One region of the Umezawaea sp. NPDC059074 genome, then DNA from elsewhere that is predicted to be linked to it. Evidence: riboswitches for the same ligand, from Rfam matches in the RefSeq annotation. Region 1 holds a riboswitch; each other region holds the start of a gene.
What was found. Region 1 has a riboswitch for glycine ahead of gcvT (glycine cleavage system aminomethyltransferase GcvT). Riboswitches for the same ligand answer to the same signal wherever they lie in the genome.

Region 1 (7,500 bases):
TGAACCGCTCACGCGGACCGGCCGTATTGCTCCAGTGAAGCGAATGAACGGACGAGGAGGAGTTGAGAAGTGATCCGACGTAACCGCATCGCCATCGCCGTTGCAGGCGGCATGGCAACCGTGCTCGCCCTGGTCATGTGGAGCACCAACGCCGTTGGCGTTCAGGGCACCAACGTGGCTCAGACCGGTTCCGCGGTGGAGGCAGCTGCCGCGCCGGGTGACTACGGCTACGACACCCCGGCCACCAGCAGCGAGGCTGTGGCTCCCGCCGCGGGCGCCCAGACGAGCGCCGCCCAGACCCCCGCCGCCCCCGCCGTGTCGAACATCCGACTGGTCGCCAAGACCGTCGACAAGATGGGCGACGTCGTGCAGGACGGCGACGGCCGCACGCTGTACCGCTTCGACAAGGACACCCCCAAGCCGCCGGCGTCCAACTGCAACGACAAGTGCGCCGAGACCTGGCCGCCGGTCGAGGTCGCCGCGGGTTCCACCCCGCAGCTCGAAGGCGTCGACCCGGCCCTCGTCGGCACGATCGTCCGCGCCGACGGCAAGACCCAGGTCACCCTGGCGGGCTGGGCGCTGTACACGTACTCCAAGGACCCGGGCCCCGGCAAGTGGGCGGGCCAGGGCGTTGGCGGCACGTGGTTCGTCATCCAGCCGGATGGCAAGCGCAACGTCCAGTGCCTGCCGCCGGGCGTGACGGCCCCCGCCGCGTAGTGCGAAACCACTGGTAGACCAGTGAAGCCCGGCCCCGGGGAAGGGGCCGGGCTTCACTGGTCACCCGATTGTCTTGCCGCTCATTCGCTTCGCGGTGAGAAACGAGAACGGCCCCCGCACCGCGGGGGCCGTTCTCGTGTGCCGGGACCGGGATCAGAGGTCCGAGTACAGCGGGTGCTTGGCGGCCAGGACCTCGGCGCGCGTGCGGAGTTCGGTGAAGTCCGGCTCGGCCTGGAGGGCGGCGACGATGATGTCGGCGACCTCGGTGAAGTCGGCCGCGCCGAAGCCGCGGGTGGCGAGGGCGGGGGTGCCGATGCGCAGGCCGGACGTGACCATCGGGGGGCGGGGGTCGTTCGGGACCGCGTTGCGGTTGACCGTGATGCCGACCTGGTGGAGGCGGTCCTCGGCCTGCTTGCCGTCCAGCTCCGACGCGACCAGGTCGACGAGGACCAGGTGGACGTCGGTGCCGCCGGTGAGGACCTTGATGCCCGCCGCGGCGGCGTCGGGCTGGAGCAGGCGGTCGGCGAGGATCTTCGCGCCCTCGACCGTGCGGCGCTGGCGGTCGGCGAACTCCGGGCTCGCCGCGTGCTTGAACGCCACGGCCTTGCCCGCGATCACGTGCTCCAGCGGGCCGCCCTGCTGGCCGGGGAACACCGCGGAGTTGATCTTCTTCGCGATGTCGGCGTCGTTGGACAGGATCACGCCGCCGCGCGGACCGCCGAGGGTCTTGTGCGTGGTGGTCGTGGTCACGTGGGCGTGCGGCACCGGGCTCGGGTGCAGGCCCGCGGCGACGAGGCCGGCGAAGTGGGCCATGTCCACCATCAGGAACGCGCCGACGGAGTCCGCGATGCGGCGGAACTCGGCGAAGTCCAGCTGGCGCGGGTAGGCGGACCAGCCCGCGACGATCAGCTTCGGCTGGTGCTCCACGGCGAGGCGCTCGACCTCGGCCATGTCGACCAGACCGTCCGAATCGGACACGTGGTACGGCACCACGTTGTACAGCTTGCCGGAGAAGTTGATCCGCATGCCGTGGGTCAGGTGGCCGCCGTGCGCCAGGTCGAGGCCGAGGATCGTGTCGCCGGTGTTGAGCAGCGCGAACATCGCGGCGGCGTTGGCCTGCGCGCCGGAGTGCGGCTGCACGTTCGCGAAGCCCGCGCCGAACAGCTCCTTGATCCGCGAGATCGCGAGGCGCTCGATGACGTCGACGTGCTCGCAGCCGCCGTAGTAGCGGCGGCCGGGGTAGCCCTCCGCGTACTTGTTGGTGAGCACCGAGCCCTGCGCCTGGAGCACCGAGACCGGCGTGAAGTTCTCCGACGCGATCATCTCCAGCGTGTTCTGCTGGCGGGCGAGCTCGGCGGCGACGGCGTCGGCCACCTCGGGGTCGAACTCCGCGAGGGAGGTGGTGAAGTGGTCGGACATGTGATCTCCCTTGACCGGATCAGTTGGCGCGCTTGTAGAACGGCAGTGCGACGACCTCGACGGGCTCCTGCCTGCCTCGGACGTCGACCGCCAGCTTGGTGCCGGGCTCGGCGCTGGACTTGGCCACGTACGCCATCGCCACCGAGTACCCGAGCGTCGGGGACAGCGCCCCGCTGGTGATCTCGCCGACCGCGGCGCCGTCCGCGTCGAGCACGGTGTACCCGTGCCTCGGCGCCCGGCGGCCCGCGGCCTTGAGCCCCACCAGCGTGGTGTCCACACCGGACTCCGCGACCTTCGCCAGCGCGTCGCGGCCGACGAAGTCGCCCGGCTTGTCGAGCTTGACGACCCGGCCGAGGTTCGCGTGGTACGGGGTGTGCGCGGTGTCGAGTTCGTTGCCGTACAACGGCATCCCGGCTTCCAGGCGCAGCGTGTCGCGGCAGCCGAGCCCGGCGGGCTTGAGCCCGTGGTCCTTGCCCGCCTCCAGCAGCGCCGCCCAGACGGCGGGGGCGTCGGCGGGGGCCACGAACAGCTCGAAGCCGTCCTCGCCCGTGTAGCCCGTCCTGGCCAGCAGCACCGGCGTGCCCGCGACCTCGGTCGGGTACGACGCGTAGTACTTCACCGTCGCCAGGTCGGTCGGCGTCAGGCCCGCCACGATCGCGGTGGAGTTGGGGCCCTGCACGGCGAGCAGCGCGTAGTCCGTCGACCTGTCCACGACGGTGGTGTCGAAGTCCTTCGCCCGCTCGACGAGCTCGCCGAACACCAGCTCGGCGTTGGAGGCGTTCGCCACGACGAGGTACTCGAGTTCACCCAGTCGGTACACGATCAGGTCGTCCAGCACCCCGCCGTCGGCCCGGGTGATCATCGTGTAGCGGGCGCGGCCGACGCCGATCGCGGAGCTGTGGCCCACCAGCGCGTAGTCCAGCGCGGCGCCGGCCTCGGGGCCCTCCAGCACGATCTCGCCCATGTGCGTCAGGTCGAACAGGCCGGCCGTCGTGCGGACCGCGTGGTGCTCGACCAGCTCGCTGTCGTAGCGCAGCGGCATCCGCCAGCCCGCGAAGTCGGTGAACATGGCGCCCAGCGCCTCGTGCTCGGCGTGCAGCGGCGTCCGACGGCTTTCCATCTGGGTGGATCCTCCCTGGTGGGCATGCTCAACGGCCGACTCCGCCGCGTGGGCGTCGAGTCGACCGGCGGCGGGCAGTGGGAACACGGTCATCGGCGAGACTCCTCCTGTGAGCGAGCCTCCCCCTCTGTCATGAGCCTGAGAGCTTCGTCGCGCGAGCGCGACTTGCACCGTGGGCGAGGCGCGCGGGTGCGCCTGCTTTTCAGAGTTGCCTGCGTCGCGCGGTACCTGTGCCTGAGAGATTCCGGGGAGGAGTTGCTCCTTCGGCGCCCCTCGCGGGGACTCTTCCGCGCGCCATCGACGGCCGTGTTCAGTTGATGTGCCCAGACGCTATTCGCAGGCCGTGCCGCAGGTCAACAGGGGTCGCCTCACAGTGGGACGCCCTCGCGGACGCGCTCGACCACCTTGCGCTCCGCGTAGAACGACAGGAACGGGATCGTGCCCGCGAGCAGCACCAGGATCGTGCCCTTCATCGACCACCGGGACTTGAGCCCGAGGTCGACCGCGACGACCAGGTAGATGGCGTAGAGGAAGCCGTGGACCGGGCCGACGACCTTGACCATGCCGGGGGCGTCGCCGACGTACTTCAACAGCATCGCCACGACCAGCAGGAGCAGGCCGACACCGACCACGTAGGCCATGAACCTGAACCGGTTCAACGCACCGCTCATCGCCCGTCCGACCGCCTTCGCTCCGCTACCGCGAGTCCCGCGCGTTCAGGTCGGCGAGGTAGCGGTTGTAGACCGCCAGCTCGTCGTCCTCGTCCACGACGGGAGCACTGACGGCGTCAACGGTAACGACAGGCGTGGGCGCGTCCACGGGCGGCTCGGTTTTCGGGGCCTCCGCCCCGCGCTGCGCGTCGAGCCTGCGGATGCGCCAGACCATGAAGGCCGGGAAGAGTCCGAACAGCGGCCACTGCAACACGTAGCCGAGGTTCTGGAAGGTCCCCGCGGCGGACTCGAACCTCGTCCACTGCCACCACGCGAGACCGCAACAACCCACCAGCGTGACCACGCAGAGGAGCGCGATGGACACGCGCTGGGGGGTGATCGGGCCGCCGGACACCAGTCAAAGCTAGCACCGGCGGTACCGCGGTTGGAGGTCCAGGGCCGGGTGACCCAAGGGTTGGGGCTCCGCCTCGGAGCCCACTCCCGTTTCCGGACCGCCGACCGTCCTAGGCGACGCCGTCCCGGCGCTGCCGCTGAAGACGCGCGACGCACCACGCCGCCGCGCTGCCCCGACGCAGGTGCTGGAGCACCGTCATCGGACCGAGTCGACGACCGAGGTCGGCGGGCAGGAGCCCGGCCACCCGGTAGTCCAGAGCGCGCTGGTCCAACGGGCTGATGCCCGCGTCCCACCACTGCTCAGCCTCGGCGAGGTCGCCCACGAGCTGCCAGTAGCTCGCCGCCGCCTCCAGGAGGACCTCGGGCACCTCGGGCGCCCTCCTCCGCATAGCCGCCACGTACGCGGGGCTGGCCGACTCGACCCGCACCACGCCTCGTGGTCCACCGTTCGCCCGCTGGCTGGGGATCCCCGGCGACGCGCTGGGTGGTGCCTCCGCCAGCCAGGCGTTCTTGATCCGGTTCACCTCCTGCATCTCAGCGTCGTCCGACCGCTCCGCCGCCCACTGCCTAAGCAGTTCGTCGACTCCGGAGTCCTCGACCATTTATGCCTCCCTGGGGTCGAAGATCAGCCAATGCAGCGCACCGTATTCAACGGTTTGGGCAACCGCTAGACCCTTGTTTGTCAGTAACCCCGTTACCAGGGTGTTATAGCCCCTATTCCACCCATAAGGCTCAACGGCGCGGGGGCCGTGTCACCGTGGGTGACGGGTCTGACACGGCTGTCGCGGCCCCCGTGGCGGCGGGCCGCGACACCCGGCGAAGCGGGACGAACCGGGCGCGGAGCTACTAGCCGAAGAGGCTCCGGACGAACGTGATGATGGATTCCGCGCCCTGGCGCAGCCAGGCGAGCACCTGCGACACCGCGTCCGCGGACTCAACCGGGCGGGTGATCAGGAGGAACAGCACCAGCGCGACCGCCGCCAGCACGACCACCTTCTTCGTGTTCACGTCAAGCCACTCCGTCCGCTCAGGTACGTGCCGGCGGACCCCCGGTGACGACCGGGTGCACGCCGCGTCACCCGACATGGTCCCCCATTCACCCGGATGATGAACGTCGAACACGCCTCCTGCCCCCGTCCGGACCCAAGATCCGCCGCCTGATGGCGTCAAGCGACCCTCCAGCATCACCCGAATGGCCGCTCAAGGTCCCGCTTCGCCGGGACGATGACCTGGGTACGGGCGTCTCGCCCGACAATCCCCAGCCAGCGCACCGAGGTACTCGCGAACCATCAGCACACCCCGAGGGTCCCGCCGCTCACCCGAGCGCTGCTCGGCGAGCACGCTGCGTGACAACCGCGATCTAATGCCGTGACACTTTCCCGGCGCGTATTTCGCTGCCCTTTTAATGATCAGCCAATAACTCCGGACCGACTCAGTTCCGTAATCTCAGCTTCTGGGACACGGAGCTCCTCGAGCACTTCGATCGTGTGTTTTCCGGCCCGCACGGGCGGCTCGGGATGGCCCGCGGGCGTCCGGTCGAACCGCGGGGCCGGAGCGGGCAGCGCCGTCCCGTCCACGTCGATGAACGTGCCGCGCGCGACGTTGTGCGGGTGCGAGGGCGCCTCGCCGGGTTCGAGCACCGGCGCGAGGCACGCGTCCGTGCCCGCCGCGAGGTCCGCCCACTCGTCCCTGGTCTTCGTCGCGACCGCCGCCCCGATGAGTTCCCGCAGCTCAGGCCAGTTCGCCGGGTCGTGCCGGTTCGGCAGGTCGGTCAGGCCCAGCAGCGCGGCCAGCTCGGCGAAGAACTTCTCCTCCAGCGCCCCGAGCGCCACGTACCGGCCGTCGGCGGCCTGGTAGACGTCGTAGAACGGCGCGCCGCCGTCCAGCAGGTTCGTGCCGCGCTCGCCCTTCTCGCCGCCCGCCGCGCGCATCCCGTGCAGGAACGTGGTGAGCAGCGCCGCACCCTCGACCATCGAGGCGTCGACGACCTGCCCGCGCCCGGACCGCTCGCGCTCGTACAGCGCGGCCAGCACGCCCATGGCCAGCAGCAGTCCACCGCCGCCGAAGTCGCCGAGCAGGTTCAGCGGCACGGTCGGCGCCTCACCGGCCCGTCCGATGGGCTCCAACGCGCCCGCGACGGCGATGTAGTTGATGTCGTGGCCCGCGCGGTCGGCCAGCGGCCCGTCCTGGCCCCAGCCCGTCATCCGGCCGTAGACCAGCCGCGGGTTGCGGGCCAGGCACTGGGCGGGCCCGATGCCCAGCCGCTCGGTCACGCCGGGCCGGAAGCCCTCGATCAGCACGTCCGCGTGGTCGACCAGGCGCAGCACCAGCCCGGCCCCCTCGGGCGTGCGGATGTCGATGCCGACCGACCGCCTGCCGCGGCCCAGCGGGTCGCCGGGCACCGCGCCGGGGTCGCCGCCGATCCGGTCCACCCGGACGACGTCCGCGCCGAGGTCGGCCAGCACCATCGCCCCGAACGGCGCGGGCGCGAGCCCGGCCAGCTCCACGACCCTCAGCCCGGCCAGTGGTCCCTGCTTCACGACTGCCTCCTACAGGGATCGGGCGATGATTTCCTTCATGATCTCGTTCGTGCCGCCGTAGATCTTCTGCACCCGCGCGTCCGCCCAGGCCCGCGCGATCGGGTACTCCGTCATGTACCCGTAGCCGCCGAAGAGCTGCACGCACTCGTCCACGACCCGGCAGAGCCGCTCGGTGGACCACCACTTGGCCATCGCGGCCGTCGGGATGTCGAGCTGCCCCTCCAGGTGCCGCTGGACGCAGTCGTCGACGAACGACCTGGTCACGGCCGCCTCGGTGGCGCACTCGGCGAGGGTGAACCGGGTGTTCTGGAACTTGATCAGCTCCCGGCCGAACGCCGTGCGGTCCTTCACGTACTCCAGCGTCATCGCCACGGCGGCCTCGATGCCCGCGATGGACGCCACCGCGATGATCAGCCGCTCCTGCGGGAGCTGGTTCATCAGCTGGACGAACCCCTGCCCCTCCGCGCCGCCGAGCAGGTTGGCCGCGGGGACGCGCACGTCGTCGAAGAACAGCTCCGCGGTGTCCTGGCCCTTCATCCCGACCTTGTCGAGCACCCGCCCGCGCCGGAACCCCGGCGCCTGGTCCGTCTCCACGACCACGAGCGACGTGCCCGCCGCGCCCTCGGCCGGGTCGGTCTTG
Region 2 (7,500 bases), on a different contig from region 1:
TCCCGAACAGCGAGACCTGCCACTGCGACGAGTCGATGCCCAGCACCTCGGCGAGGTCGCGGGTGTCGGAGCCGTTCAGCACGTCCATGAGGCTCTTGCCGATGGCCCCGGTGCCGAGCGCCCAGCCGAGCGCGATCAGCACCGTGGGGATCATGATCCCCCACCACAGGCCGGTCGACGTGGTCTTGCGGAACTCGGCCTTGACCAGGTTCGTCAACATCAGTTGCCGCCTCCGTACCCGCCCTGACCCGGCTGCTGGTAGCCCGGCGGGGGTTGCTGCTGTTGCTGGTACTGCTGGTAGTCCTGCGGGGGGAGCTGCGCGGGCGGGTACTGGCCCGGCGCGTACTGCTGGGGCGGGTAGCCCTGCTGCGGGAACGGCCCGGACTGCGGGAACTGGCCGGTCTGCGGCGGCGCGTAGTAGCCGCTCTGCTGCGGTCCGGGCTGCTGCCCGGCGAACGGGTTCGGGCCCGCCGCCGTGTACTGGCCGTTGGTGAGCTGGAAGAACAGCTGCTCCAGGTCGACCCGCTCCTCCTGGATGCCGTACACCGACACCCCGGCCTTCAGCGCGGCGTCCGCGACCTGCTTGGCGTCCATGCCGCTGATCGCGAGCCTGCCGTCCGGCACCTGCTCGATCCCGGTCACGCCCTCCGCCTGCAACGCGGCCACGAGCGCGCTCGCGTCCGACGGCTGCACCAGCACCCGGCTGCGCTGCGACCCGCGGAGCTGGTCGAGGCTGCCGTAGTACATGGTCTGGCCGCGGCTGACGATCACCACCTGGTCGACCGTCTGCTCGACCTCGGCCAGCAGGTGGCTGGAGATCAGCACCGTGCGGCCCTGGCGGGCGTAGGCCTGGAGGAACGTCCGGAGCCACGCGATGCCCTCGGGGTCCAGGCCGTTCGACGGCTCGTCGAGGACCAGCACCTGCGGGTCGCCCAGCAGCGCCGTCGCCAGCGCGAGCCGCTGCTTCATGCCCAGCGAGAAGCCGCCCGCCTTGCGGTCGCCCGCCGCGCCGAGGCCGACGAGGTCCAGCACGTGGTCCGCGGCCTGGTCGGGCACGCCGATGGCGGCCGCGTACACCCGCAGGTGGTTGCGGGCGGTGCGCTTGGGGTGGAACCCCTGCGCCTCCAGCACCGCGCCGACCACCCGCGCGGGGTTGCCGAGCTGGTGGAACGGCCGCCCGTTGATGAAGCTCGTGCCCGCGGTGGGCGTGACGAGGCCGAGCAGCATCCGCAGCGTCGTCGTCTTGCCCGCACCGTTCGGGCCGAGGAACCCGGTGACCGACCCCGGTTCGACCGTGAAGCTCAGGTTCTGCACCGCGGTGACCGGACCGAACTGCTTGGTCAGGCCTTGCACCACGATGCGCCCACTGCCGTCGTGCACGCGTTCCCTCCCGATGTGCGGGTGTCGTGGCCCCGCTCGGGGGTCATCCTGCCCTAGAGGGAACGCCGGGTCCGGGCGATCCGGTCAATCCGGCAGCGCGTGGCGCGGCCTGCTCACGACGGGGGCGCGGTGCACACCGGCTTCGACGGCGGCGGGCACGACCGGGAGTTCGGTGGTGCGCTCCGCGGAGGTCTCCGGCGGGATCTCGTCGAGGTCGAGGTCGTCGTACTCGGTCGTCGGGAACGCGGGCTCGGCCGCGACCGGGTCCAGCCCCGTTCGAGTGAACGGATTGCGCAACGGCTTGCGGCGGTCGCGGTGCGCTACCCCCTCGCCGATCAGGTGCTGGTGCGCCATCGTCCAGATCTGGCACGGCCACCGCCTGCGGCGCAGCCAGCCGGGACACGCGCGGCACCGGCTGTCCTCGTCCGGCTGGTGCACGGTCAGCAGCAGTCGCCAGCCGTCCGCGAGGCGGTGGATCTCCGACCGCGCGAGCGGCACGAGCGACTCCGCCTCGCCCTGCTCAGCGACCTTGTCGAGCAGCGCGAGCCGTTGCAGGACGGCCTTGCGCAGTGCCTCTTCCACCGCGCGTCACCCCTGTTCGGGCGCGGCGGAGGTCGCCGCGGCCTGGTCGAGGAGCTGGTGCAGCCGCCGGGTCTGGGTGGCGGACATCACAGCGGATTCTCCGGGGGGCGCGACCAGCAGAACTCGGTCGTCCTCGACGAGAACGGTCATCGAGCGGTCCCTGCCGAAGGGGTCGTGGCAGTCGATCCAGCCCTGTGGTTCAGCCATGTGCGCTCCTAACGGAGTGTGCTCGGGCTTCCGGGGTTAACGGGGTGAGAGCGGTCGAACCCGCTGCGTAGCGATGCTGGCCCCTGCTACGTCCATCGGTCGTGGGGACCCCGGGGAGTACTGGTGTTCGGGTAATTCACTCGTTTGTTTGAGGGTCGAACACGGGCAGTGGTCCACGACCCCGAAGTCTCAGGTCTCGAATCGGTGGGCCAACTGGGCACGGCGGCCGGTTGTTGTCTAAGCTTGTGCGTGGCGGCCCGCTCCCAGTGACCCCCAGGCTGGTTGAGCGGGTCGCTTTTTCACGCCCGGAATCGCCACGGGCCGCGATCACCTGCTCAAACGCAAACCGGGCAGCTACCGAAGTAGCTGCCCGGTTTGTCACGCAGTCGCCTAGACGACCTGGTCGAGGGGGGTGTGCGGGAGGTCGAGGGCTTCCGCCACCGGCAGGTTCACGAGGTTGCCCGCGTGCACGTTGAGGCCGAGCGCGAGGGACTTGTCGGCGCGCAGGGCGGGCTGCCAGCCCTTGTCGGCCAGCGCGACCGCGTAGGGCAGCGTCACGTTGGTGAGCGCGTAGGTCGACGTGCGCGGCACGGCGCCGGGCATGTTCGCGACGCAGTAGAAGACCGACTCGTGGATCTGGAACGTCGGGTCCGCGTGGGTCGTGGGCCTGGAGTCGGCGAAGCAGCCGCCCTGGTCGATGGCGATGTCGACCAGCACCGAGCCGGGCTTCATCCGCGAGACCAGCTCGTTGCTGACCAGCTTGGGGGCCTTGGCGCCGGGCACGAGGACCGCGCCGATCACCATGTCGGCCTCCAGCACGGCCTGCTCGACCGCGTAGCTGTTCGACGCCACCGTGCGGAGCTTGCCGCCGAACTGGGCGTCGATCTGCCGCAGCCGGTCCACGTTCGTGTCGAGGATCTCCACGTCCGCGCCCATGCCGACGGCGATGGTCGCGGCGTTCACGCCCGCCACGCCGCCGCCGATGACGACAACGCGCGCGGGGGCCACGCCGGGCACGCCGCCGGGCAGCACGCCCCGGCCGCCGGACGGCTTCATCAGCGCGAACGCGCCGACCTGCGGGGCCAGGCGGCCCGCGACCTCGGACATCGGGGCCAGCAGCGGCAGGGCGCCGTTCGCGGTCTGCACCGTCTCGTACGCGATGGCCGTGGTGCCGGACGCGATGAGGGCCTCGGTCAGCGGCAGGTCGGCGGCCAGGTGCAGGTAGGTGAACAGCACCTGCCCGGCGCGCAGGCGGTGGTACTCCGCCGCGATGGGCTCCTTGACCTTGAGCACCAGCTCGCCCTGGTCCCACACCTCGTCGGCCGTGGCCAGCACCTTCGCGCCCGCCGCCTCGTACTCGGCGTCGGTGATCGCGGAACCGAGGCCCGCGCCGGCCTCGACGAACACGTCGTGGCCGCGGCGGGTCAGCTCGTGCGCACCGGCCGGGGTCAACGCGACGCGGTACTCGTGGTTCTTGATCTCGCGGGGGACGGCGATCCGCACGGTGACTCCTTCGACTACGAGGGGCGGGAGCTGGGCTGTTGCCTCAAAGGTCCGGCATACCCCGTTCGCTGTCATCGTGCTCGCCGCACTACCCGATAGGGGTCGCTTTGGCCTGCCGGCACAACGCCGCCGGGTGAGGCCCGTCGTACGCGCGTTGACACCCGTTCGGTGGGCACATAGCTTTCAGCTCGATCGCCAACTGAAGAACGGCCGAGGCGCCCTCGCGGCGCCGCAACCCGAGCGGGAGAGACCCCGGCAGCTGCCGGGGCGCCGAAGGAGCAAGTACCCCGCACACTCTCAGGCAACGAGAACCGCTCGGGCGAGGCGACTCTGGAAAGCGTGCCCAGGCGCGCACCCACGGTGCAAGCCGCGTTCGCGCGGTGAAGCTCTCAGGTCCCATGACAGAGGGGGAGTCGGACCGACACCGAGGTCGGCGTGCTTGGCGCGCGCTGATCCCCCAGACCCGTGGAGTGCCGCTGTGGAGTACCCCGATCACCTGCTCTACACCCCGGAACACGAGTGGGTCGACTGGAAGCCGGGCACGCAGGAGCCGGTCACGGTCGGCATCACCTCCTACGCCGCCGAGTCCCTCGGAGACCTGGTCTTCGTGCAGCTCCCCGAGGTGGGCACGACCGTCACCTCCGGCGACGTCTGCGGCGAGCTGGAGTCGACGAAGTCGGTCAGCGACCTGTACGCGCCGGTCAGCGGCGAGGTCGTGGAGGTCAACCAGGGCGTCGTCGACGACCCGGCCCTGGTCAACACCGACCCGTACGCGGCGGGGTGGCTGTTCAAGGTGCGCGTCGAGAACGCCGAGGGCCTCCTCACCGCCGCGAAGTACGCGGAACTGACGGGCAGCTAATGGCGATCAGCGTCTTCGACCTGTTCTCCATCGGCATCGGGCCGTCCAGCTCGCACACGGTGGGCCCGATGCGCGCCGCGTCGATGTTCGTCGACCGGCTGCGCTCGCGCGGCCTGCTGGACGGCGTGACGCGGGTGAACGCCGAGCTGTTCGGCTCGCTCGGCGCGACCGGCCACGGCCACGGCAGCCCCAAGGCCGTGCTGCTCGGGCTCGAGGGCTGCAAGCCGGAGGAGGTCGACCCGGCGGCCGCCGACGAGCGGTTCGAGGAGATCAAGCGGACCGGGCGGCTGCGGCTGGGCGGCGGGCACGAGATCGCGTTCGTGCACGACAAGCACCTCGTCATGCACCGCCGCAAGTCGCTTCCCGTGCACCCCAACGGGATGCGCTTCGAGGCGTTCGCCGACGGCGGCGAGTCGCTGGACCACGCCGTGTACTACTCGGTCGGCGGCGGGTTCGTGGTGGACGAGCACGCCAGCGGCGCGGACAAGATCAAGGCCGACGACACCCCGTTGGCGCACCCGTTCCTCACCGGCGACCAGCTGTTGGCCCGCACCAGGGAGACCGGGCTGTCGATCAGCTCGGTGATGCTGGAGAACGAGCAGTCGTGGCGCGGCGAGGCCGAGATCCGCGAAGGGCTCCTGCGGATCTGGCACGTGATGCAGGAGTGCGTCGAGCGCGGCTGCACCGAGCACGGCGTCCTGCCCGGCGGGCTGAAGGTGCGCCGCAGGGCCGCCGAGATGCGCAAGACGTTGGCGGGCGAGCACTTCGCCACCGACCCGCTGCGCGTCATGGACTGGGTGACCCTGTTCGCGCTGGCCGTCAACGAGGAGAACGCCGCGGGTGGCCGGGTCGTCACGGCCCCGACCAACGGCGCGGCGGGCATCGTGCCCGCGGTCCTGCACTACTACACGCGGTTCGTGCCGGGCGCGTCCGACGACGGCGTGGTCCGCTTCCTGCTCACCGCGGGCGCGGTCGGCGTGCTGTTCAAGGAGAACGCGTCCATCTCCGGCGCCGAGGTCGGCTGCCAGGGCGAGGTCGGCTCGGCCTGCTCGATGGCCGCCGGCGGTCTCGCCGAGGTGCTCGGCGGCACGCCCGAACAGGTGGAGAACGCCGCCGAGATCGCCATGGAGCACAACCTGGGCCTCACCTGCGACCCGATCGGCGGGCTCGTCCAGATCCCGTGCATCGAGCGCAACGCGCTGGCCGCCATCAAGGCGATCACCGCGGCCCGCATGGCGCTGCGCGGCGACGGCTCGCACTTCGTGTCGCTGGACAAGGTCATCAAGACCATGAGCGACACCGGCGCGGACATGTCCGTGAAGTACAAGGAGACCGCGCGCGGCGGCCTGGCCGTGAACGTCATCGAGTGCTGACCGCCCCGCGCGTGGAGCCCCGCTCCACGCGCGGGTGCGGCGTCAGCGGAGGTGCCACCACGGTGGCGTCGGCCCACAGCTCGCCCTCGCCCGCTTCCGGAACGGGGACCTGGCACGGGTCGGTGAGGGTCCACCACTCCTGCGTGACGGGGTCCGCGGCGATGAGGGCCATGTCCGCCTCGTAGTCGTCGCCGACGTACTCGTAGTACGAGATGAGCCGGTCGCCCAGGATGAAGATCGAGTAGTTCGTGATGCCGCTGGCGGTGAGGCGGGCTTCGACGTCGGGCCACACGACCTCGTGCAGGCGGAGGTACTCCTCGCGCTTCTCGGGCAGCACTCCGACGACTCGGATGTGCCGTTGTGGTGCGGAAGCCGACATCGCTGCTCCTTCGTCCGTGGACCGTCGCCGCGAGCGTACAGACGTCCGATGTGTCGGCGCTCTCCGTGCCGCCGCGTAGGGTCGGGCCCGAGTCGGGGACCACTACGCGGGGAGTCTTGGATGAAGCTGCTGGTCACGGGCGGCGCCGGGTACATCGGCAGCGCGACGGTCGCGGCGCTGGTGGCCGCCGGGCACGAGGTCGAGGTGCTGGACGACCTGTCGACGGGCTTCGTGGACAACGTGCCGGAGGGCGCGGTGCTGCACGAGCTGCCGCTCAGCGCGGCCTCGCAGGTGGTCGACTCGTCGTTCGACGCGGTGCTGCACTTCGCGGCCAAGATCTCCGTCGGCGAGTCGGTGCGCAAGCCCGAGCTGTACTTCGACGTGAACGTGCGCGGCACGATGACGCTGCTGGACTCGATGCGCGCCAACGACGTCAAGCGGCTGATCTTCTCCTCGACCGGGTCGATGTACGCGGCGAACGGCCTGGAGCCGCTGGCCGAGGACGCCGTGGTCGACCCGCAGAACCCCTACGCCGCGAGCAAGTCCATTGTGGACATGATGCTGCCGTGGGAGTGCCAGGCGTCCGGGCTCGGCGCGGTGTCGCTGCGGTACTTCAACGCGGCGGGCGCGAGCGGGCACCTCGGCGAGCGGCACACGCCGGAGACGCACCTGATCCCGATGGTGCTGGACGTGGCCGCGGGCAAGCGGGACGAGTTCCTGCTGTTCGGTGACGACTACCCGACGCCGGACGGCACGCCGGTGCGCGACTACATCCACATCGAGGACCTGGCGTCGGCGCACGTCCTCGCGCTGGAGGCGGCCGAGCCGGGCAAGCACAAGGTCTACAACCTGGGCAACGGCCGGGGTTTCTCGAACCTGGAGGTCGTCGAGGCGGTGCGCGAGGTGACCGGGCACCCGGTGCCGACCCGCACCGCGCCCCGCCGCGAGGGCGACGCGGTCACGAGCGTGGCGTCCGCCGAGAAGGCGCGCACCGAACTCGGGTGGCGGCAGGCGAAGCCGGACCTGAAGGACATCATCGCGGACGCCTGGGAGTTCCACCGCTCGCGTCCGTGACGGGGAGCCCCGCGACCGGGGCTCCCCACCGCGTCACGCGGGGAGGACGGCCTCGATGGCCTTCACGACCCGCTCGTCGTCGGGCTGGACCGGCGTGCGGAACCGCGCCACGACCTCGCCGTCGGGGTTGATCAGGAACTTCT
Region 3 (7,500 bases), on a different contig from region 1:
TCTGGTCGCCGGAAGCCGTTCCCGGCTGCGGGGCTTACCAGGTCAGGGCTGCTGGAGTCGCCTGTGCCCAGGTCCGCCGAGGCCGTTTCGGAAAAATGTCGTACCTCGGTCGTAGTGTGTGCGTCGGGGGGTCTTCACGACGGGGGGACCTCTGGTTCGGCGTGGTCCGCCTACGGGCATGTGGTGCGCCGTGGGTGTTTGGGGTCAACCCCCGATTGCGCCGATTATCCCACCCTCTTTCGTCTTGTCAAGGCTGGAAAGACGCCTTGACAAGACGAAAGAGGGTGGGGGCGCAAAAACAATCGGGGGCCGGCCGGGGTGGGGGTTAAAAGAACCTGCCGGCACGGTCCGGATTTGGTGCGGTGCGAGTGGCGGCCGGGGGCCCAAAAGGGCCGTGGCGGTTGGTCCCGGTGCGGGTTTTGGCCGGGGCCCAAAGGGCCCATGACGGGTGGTCATCGGTGCCGGTTGGGGCCCGCAGGTTTGTGGTGGGGCTGGTTCTTACTCGACGGTGATGGTGACCTTGTTCGGGTAGAACGCTACGTGGCCTGCGATTTCCTTGACTGAGGGGTAGGGCTGTTCGTAGGTCCAGATGGCGTCGGTCAGGTCTTGGTCGCCGGTGATCGTGTAGTACGACGCGTCGCCCTTGTACGGGCAGTACGTGCTCGTGTCCGTGCGCTTGATTGCTGTCTGGTCTACGTCTTCCAGGGGGATGTAGTGGGCCGCTGGGTAGGTCGACTCCTGGAGGGTGAGGGACCTCGTCGTGTCCGCCACTACGCGGTTGCCTGCGCGGACGACGATGTGGTTCGTCGACGGCGTCACGGTGATGGGGTGGTCGGGGCCGGGGATCTTCTGTTCGCGTGCCATGTGTGTGCTGCCTTCCTGGTTGGTCCTCACTGTGGTCAACCTGTGGTGGGTGGCGATCAATTCCTGTTTTCGTCGGTGGTGTGGGTCAGAATCGGGCGCATGGAGAAACCCGAGGTCGTGTCGTTGGAGGAGTGGCAGAAGGTTCGCGATGAGCTGTTGGTCGCGGAGAAGGAGGTCACGCGGGCCATGGACGCGGTGGCCGCGCGGCGGCGGCGGTTGCCGATGGTGGAGTTCGGTGGCGACCACGTGTTCGAGTCGGCCGAAGGGCCTCGGACTTTGGTGGAACTGTTCGAGGGGCGGGCGCAGTTGGCCGTCTACCAGTTCATGGACATCGGGCCGGACGACTTCTGCGGTGGGTGCACGTGGTTCACCGGCAACGTGCCCGCCACCGGGCTGGGGATGTTGGGGGACAACGGGGTCACGTGGGTCACCGCGTCCGACATGCCCCTGGCGCAGATCCAGTCCTATCAGGAGCGGATGGGGTGGACGGTGCCGTTCGTGTCGTCGCGGGGGACCTCGTTCTCGCGGGACTGCGGGGCCGGCGGTGGGTTCATGTTGACGTTGTTCCTGCGGGACGGTGATTCCGTGTACCGGACGTACAGCACCACGCAGCGCGGGGTGGATCGGTTGGTGTTCGCGAACAACATCCTGGATCTGGCCCCGTACGGGCGGCAGCAGTCCTGGGAGGACTCGCCGGAGGGGTGGCCTCAGCACCCGACCTACGGCTGACGGGCCGTCTCCCATGGGAGACGGCCCGTCAGGTGGTGCTTCTTAGCTGTAGGCGGAGAGGGGTGGGCAGGAGCAGACGAGGTTGCGGTCGCCCTTCGCGCCGTCGATGCGGCGGACCGGGGGCCAGATCTTCGGGGCGTCCACGCCTGCCGGGAAGACGGCCGTTTCGCGGGTGTACGGGTGGTTCCACTCGCGGGTGACCGAGGCCGCCGTGTGGGGCGCGTTGCGGAGCGGGTTGTCGTCCGCCGGCCAGACGCCGGAGGCGACCTGGTCGATCTCGTGGCGGATGGCGATCATGGCGTTGATGAAGCGGTCGATCTCGCCGAGGTCCTCGCTCTCCGTCGGCTCGACCATCAGCGTGCCCGGAACCGGGAACGACATGGTCGGGGCGTGGAGGCCGTAGTCGGCGAGGCGCTTGGCCACGTCGTCGACGGTGACGCCCGTGCTCTTGGTGATGCCGCGCAGGTCGAGGATGCACTCGTGGGCGACGAAACCGCCCTCGCCGGTGTAGAGGACCGGGTAGTGCTCGTCCAGGCGGCGGGCCACGTAGTTGGCGGCGGCGATCGCGGTCAGGGTCGCGCGGCGGAGGCCGTCGGCGCCCATCATGCGGACGTACGCCCAGGAGATCGGCAGGATCGACGCGGAACCCCACGGGGCGGCGCTGATCGGGCCGACGCCGGTCTCGGGACCGGCCGTGGGCTGGAGGGGGTGGTTCGGCAGGTACGGGGCGAGGTGGGAGCGGACGCCGATCGGGCCGACGCCGGGGCCGCCGCCGCCGTGCGGGATGCAGAACGTCTTGTGCAGGTTGAGGTGCGAGACGTCCGAGCCGAACTTGCCGTACCGGGCGAGGCCGATGAGGGCGTTGAGGTTCGCGCCGTCGACGTACACCTGGCCGCCCGCGTCGTGCACGAGGCCGCAGACCTCGCGGACGGTGTCCTCGTAGACGCCGTGCGTGGACGGGTAGGTGATCATGATCGCGGCGAGGTCGTCGCGGTGCGCCTCGACGGTCTCGCGCAGGTGGCCGAGGTCGATGTTGCCCTTGTCGTCGCACTTCACGACGACGACCTTCATGCCGGCCATGACGGCGCTGGCGGCGTTCGTGCCGTGCGCGCTGGACGGGATGAGGCAGACGTCGCGGGCCGCCTCGCCGCGCCCGCGGTGGTACGCGCGGATCGCGAGGAGGCCGGCGAACTCGCCCTGGCTGCCCGCGTTCGGCTGGATGCTCACGGCGTCGTAGCCGGTCACCTCGGCCAGCCAGTCCTCGAGGTCCTTGACCAGCGCCAGCAGGCCCTCGGCGTCCTCGACCGGGGCGAACGGGTGCAGGTCGGCGAACTCGGGCCAGGTGATGGGCTCCATCTCGGCCGTGGCGTTCAGCTTCATCGTGCAGGAGCCGAGCGGGATCATGCTGCGGTCGAGCGCGACGTCCTTGTCGGACAGGGCGCGCAGGTAGCGCAGCAGCGCCGTCTCCGAGCGGTGCAGGTGGAACACCGGGTGCGTCATGAACTCCGACGTGCGGCGCAGCTCGGCGGGGATGCCGTCGGCGGTGTCGGCGTCGAGCGCGTCCACGTCCGGCACCTGAACGCCGAACGCCTGCCACACGTCGACCAGGTTCGCGCGGGTCGTGGTCTCGTCGCACGCGATGGCGACGGTGGAGTCGTCGACCAGGCGCAGGTTGACGTCCAGCGCGCGGGCAGCCTCGACGACCTCGGCCGCGCGGTCCGGCACGTGCGCCCGCACGGTGTCGAAGAACTCGCCGTGCACGACGTCCACGCCGCCTTCGAGCAGGCCCGCGGCGAGGACCGTGGCCATGCGGTGGGCACGCGTGCCGATGGCCCGCAAGCCCTCGGGACCGTGGTAGACGCCGTACATCGACGCGATCACGGCGAGCAGCACCTGCGCGGTGCAGATGTTGCTGGTCGCCTTCTCGCGGCGGATGTGCTGCTCACGGGTCTGGAGGGCGAGCCGGTACGCGCGGTTGCCGTCGGCGTCCTCGGACACGCCCACGAGACGGCCGGGCAGCTGGCGCTCCAGGCCGGCGCGGACCGCCATGTACCCGGCGTGCGGGCCGCCGAAGCCGATCGGGACGCCGAAGCGCTGGGTCGTGCCCACGACGACGTCCGCGCCGATCTCGCCCGGCGGGCGCAGCAGCGTCAACGCCAGCAGGTCGGCGACCACGACCGCGTTCGCCCCGGCCTTGTGGACCTCGGCGATGACGGACTCGTGGTCCCGCACGACACCGGACGCGCCGGGGTAGGACAGCAGCACGCCGAAGAAGTCGCCGCCGAGACCGAGACCCTCGATGCCCTGCGACAGGTCCGCGACCACGACCTCGATGCCCAGCGGCTCGGCGCGGGTCTCGATCACGGCGATCGTCTGCGGGAACGTGTCGGCGTCGACCACGAACTTGGTCGACTTCGACTTGCCCGCGCGGCGCACCAGCGTCATCGCCTCGGCCGCGGCGGTCGACTCGTCCAGCATGGACGCGTTCGACAGCGGCAGGGCGGTCAGGTCGCCCACCATCGTCTGGAAGTTCAGCAGCGCCTCGAGCCGCCCCTGCGAGATCTCCGGCTGGTACGGCGTGTACGCCGTGTACCAGGCCGGGCTCTCCAGCACGTTGCGGCGGATCACCGGCGGCGTGATCGTCCCGTAGTAGCCGAGGCCGATCATCTGCGTCATCGGGCGGTTGCGGGAGGCCAGCTCACGCAGCTCGGCCAGCGCCTCGGTCTCGGTCGCGGGATCCGGCAGGTCCAGCACCAGGTCGCCCTCGCGGATCGACGGCGGAACGGCCCGCTGCGCCAACTCCTCCAACGACCCCACGCCGATGACGTCGAGGATCCGGGCCAACTCCGCGGGCCGGGGCCCGACGTGGCGGTCGGCGAACGGCGTGCCGTGCTCGAGAGCGGCGAGGGGAATGCGGTCCTGCGTCATGGAAGGCGCCTCCGGCGAGGATCGGGCTGCGGGCAAAGCTCTGCCGTTGCCCTCCCCCTCTGTCTCCAACCCGCTCGGCGGGCGCCTGAGAGCTTCACCCGACCGGGGTCGGGCTTTCACCGTCGGCGGGACCGAGGAACCGGCCCACTTTCCAGAGGCGTCTATCCCGTGCGGTCCTTGCGCCTGAGAGGTTCCGGGGAGGATTTGCTCCTTCGGCGCCGAACCTCGCCGGGTCCGGACTCTCCCGCACGGGGTCATGCGACTACGCGCCGATCGTACCCGCCGGGCCGACCGGCACGGCGCAGGCGCGACGCGGATCACTGCCCGCCGTCCACCGGCCGTTCCCCCGACGGTCATCCACGCCGAGGCGGAGGTCCCCCGGTCGTGAAGGCCCCCCGAATCCGACAGTACGTGGGGGGTCCGACAGTTTTGGCGGGGTGACGTTCGGGCAGGTCAGCGGGCGGAGAGGGCGAAGGCGAGGAGGCCGGTGGAGGTGAAGTCGATGGCGGGTTCGACGCTTTGCCAGGCGCCGACGTGGTCGACGTACCTGGCGTCGTGGCCGTCGTAGGGCTCGAAGTCGTTCACGGTGCAGGGTTTCATGCCTTCGAAGGCGTTCAGCTCGGTGAACTGGGTGGCGGCGTTGGGGCCGTTCACGACCGCGCCGGTGGGGGTGTCGCCGGTGAGGTTCGCGCCCTGGTGTTCGGGGCAGCGGGGGAAGGTGGTGCCGATGCCGATCACGAAGGACGAGCCCCACGCGTTCGCGCCCAGGGCCCAGCCTCGTTGGGTCGTGCCGAAGGCGTCGTAGCGGCTGTCGCCCGTGACGGAGTGGTGCAGGGCCGCGGTGATGACCAGGCCGAACGTGTGGGGCACGGAGTCGAACTCGGTGTAGACCGCCCCGGCTCCGAAGGGGTCCTTCGCGGCTCGGGACACGCCCTCGTCCAGTTGGCGTTCCAGGTCGGTGACCAGGCGTTCCTTGAGCGGGCCGTCCGAGATGCGGGCCAGGTCGGCGTGGGCGAGGGCGCTCACGTCGGCCAGGCCCAGCGTGCCGCGGGTGTCCGAGTCCAGGTAGGCCGTGGCCCAGCGGGCGGCGGCGGTCTGCCAGTCGGCGGAGCGCGGGTCGCCCAAGGTGCGGCCTGCCAGGGCCAGTTCCACGGCCGCGAACTCCAGGTCGTCCTGCCACGCCGTCTCGGGGTAGAAGGTCCGGGGGAACGCGGTCACCAAGGGAGCGCCGCTGGTGTCGGCCTTGGCGAACAGGGTCGCGGCGGTGTCCAGGGAACGGCGGGCGCTCGTCGGGTCGGGGGCGACCTGGGCGGACAGGGCGAAGGCGGCGGCCACGCGGCCCGCGAGGTTCGGGCTGACGGGTGTGCCCGGCTCGTTCGCGCGGAACACCGGGCGGTGCTTGACGTGGTACTTCGGGTCGCCGGGGGCCACGTCGAGCGCGTCGTCGTCCTGCGGGCGACGCCACACGTCGTGGTCGGTCAGCACGCCCTCGTTGCCCGCGCCGATGCCGACCTGGGCGTACAGCGTGGAGCCGTCCCACACGCGCCCCAACCAGTCCAGGCCGTAGCGGGCCTCGGCGGCGACGGCGTCGGAGTGGACCGGCGAGTCCCGCTGGGCCAGCAGCAGTTGGGCCGTGGCGTAGGACGTGGTGTGGGTGAACTTGAGGAAGTCGCCCGCGTCGAACCAGCCGCCCGACACGTCGACCGGGCCGCCGACCTTGGTCAACGCCGGGTCGAGGAGGGTCTTGCCGTCCGGGTCGTAGCGCGGGGCGGCGTACACGTCGGCGGCGCGGTCGGCCGTGTGGGCCGTGTCGTGCTGGGTGACGAAGAAGCGCGCGGTGTCCGCGACGGGACCGGCGAACAGGGCCTGCGCCGCGTCGATCCGGAACGGCGGGGACACCGCCCCGGCGGCCTCCACGCGGTACTGGCCGGGAGTGGTCACGGCCGTCAGGTCGAGCACGCGCACGGCTGGATAGGCGTCGCTCCAGCGGGCCGCCGTCGATGACGGAGCGCTTTCGAGCACAACCGTTCCACTTTCGGCCACGACCCGGAACGACTCCGGAGCGTCCGCCGCCATCAGGTAGGCGTGCTTCACGCCGTCCGTGACGAAACCCAGTTGGTCGACCCGGATCCGGGCCGACCCCTCGGTCGAGGACGAGCACGCGGCGGCGGTGACGAGCAGGGCCGCCGACATCAGGGGAACCAGGCGTGGGTGCACGCCCGGACTATGGCATTCGGAGCAGCGGGCGACCTGCCGAGGTGCTCAGCCGATCGCCCGGTTGCGCCTGCGCTGCGACAGCTCGTCGTTGCTGACGCCGTCGATCTCGACCCCGTCGGCGCGCTCGGCGGGGAACTCGTGGATGGTGCCGCTGATCTCCCTCATGGCCCCGCTCACCGCGATGCCGAACACGCCCTGCCCGCCCTGGAGGAGGTCGACGACCTCCTCGGGGGACGTGCACTCGTAGACGGTCGTGCCGTCGCTGAACAGCGTGATCCTGGCCAGGTCCTGCACGCCCCGCTTGCGCAGGTGCTCGACGGCGACCCGGATGTTCTGGAGGGAGACACCGGTGTCGAGCAGCCGCTTCACCACTTTGAGGACGAGGATGTCCTTGAAGGAGTACAGCCGCTGGCTGCCCGAGCCCTGGGCACTCCTTATCGTCGGGTTGACCAGTCCGGTGCGCGCCCAGTAGTCGAGCTGGCGGTAGGTGATGCCGGAGATCTGGCACGCGGCGGGCCCGCGGTAGCCGACGTACTCGTCTGGCAGCGAGGAGTCCGGGAACAGCTCACCTTGTTCCCCGGATCCGGCCCGGATGGGCGCTTCCTCTGCCACGCCTGCCTCCCCTCGGCCGGTCTGACGACCGGCGACCGTCACCGGTGGTCCCGCAGTCGGGGAACACCGGCCGTGAAGGGCCACGCTGTGGAATCACACCGTCGCAATTCACTCGAGTTCGACGGTAGGACCGGGTTGGGGGCAGGTCAA

Region 2: linked by a shared signal. The riboswitch ahead of gcvH (glycine cleavage system protein GcvH) and the one ahead of gcvT (glycine cleavage system aminomethyltransferase GcvT) in region 1 are both predicted to bind glycine.
Region 3: linked by a shared signal. The riboswitch ahead of gcvP (aminomethyl-transferring glycine dehydrogenase) and the one ahead of gcvT (glycine cleavage system aminomethyltransferase GcvT) in region 1 are both predicted to bind glycine.

The regions. Positions count from the first base shown of each region.
Region 1 is NZ_JBHYHC010000013.1:65,772-73,271, forward strand. Features, by position in the region: gene ACFWW9_RS09355 (hypothetical protein) at 70-717, shown strand; gene glyA (serine hydroxymethyltransferase) at 871-2,136, opposite strand; gene gcvT (glycine cleavage system aminomethyltransferase GcvT) at 2,156-3,256, opposite strand; glycine riboswitch at 3,469-3,556, opposite strand; gene ACFWW9_RS09370 (DUF3817 domain-containing protein) at 3,625-3,927, opposite strand; gene ACFWW9_RS09375 (hypothetical protein) at 3,953-4,321, opposite strand; gene ACFWW9_RS09380 (helix-turn-helix transcriptional regulator) at 4,431-4,922, opposite strand; gene ACFWW9_RS09385 (hypothetical protein) at 5,167-5,328, opposite strand; gene ACFWW9_RS09390 (CaiB/BaiF CoA transferase family protein) at 5,730-6,860, opposite strand; gene ACFWW9_RS09395 (acyl-CoA dehydrogenase family protein) at 6,870-7,500, opposite strand, start outside.
Region 2 is NZ_JBHYHC010000107.1:18,393-25,892, reverse strand. Features, by position in the region: gene ACFWW9_RS34205 (hypothetical protein) at 1-220, opposite strand, end outside; gene ACFWW9_RS34200 (ATP-binding cassette domain-containing protein) at 220-1,380, opposite strand; gene ACFWW9_RS34195 (hypothetical protein) at 1,465-1,962, opposite strand; gene ACFWW9_RS34190 (hypothetical protein) at 1,969-2,169, opposite strand; gene ald (alanine dehydrogenase) at 2,560-3,672, opposite strand; glycine riboswitch at 3,904-3,996, shown strand; gene gcvH (glycine cleavage system protein GcvH) at 4,151-4,531, shown strand; gene ACFWW9_RS34175 (L-serine ammonia-lyase) at 4,531-5,904, shown strand; gene ACFWW9_RS34170 (L-rhamnose mutarotase) at 5,891-6,283, opposite strand; gene galE (UDP-glucose 4-epimerase GalE) at 6,404-7,357, shown strand; gene ACFWW9_RS34160 (glutathione peroxidase) at 7,391-7,500, opposite strand, start outside.
Region 3 is NZ_JBHYHC010000001.1:80,670-88,169, reverse strand. Features, by position in the region: gene ACFWW9_RS00400 (DUF427 domain-containing protein) at 499-864, opposite strand; gene ACFWW9_RS00395 (DUF899 family protein) at 964-1,593, shown strand; gene gcvP (aminomethyl-transferring glycine dehydrogenase) at 1,636-4,521, opposite strand; glycine riboswitch at 4,683-4,778, opposite strand; gene ACFWW9_RS00385 (glycoside hydrolase family 9 protein) at 4,975-6,738, opposite strand; gene ACFWW9_RS00380 (MerR family transcriptional regulator) at 6,784-7,350, opposite strand.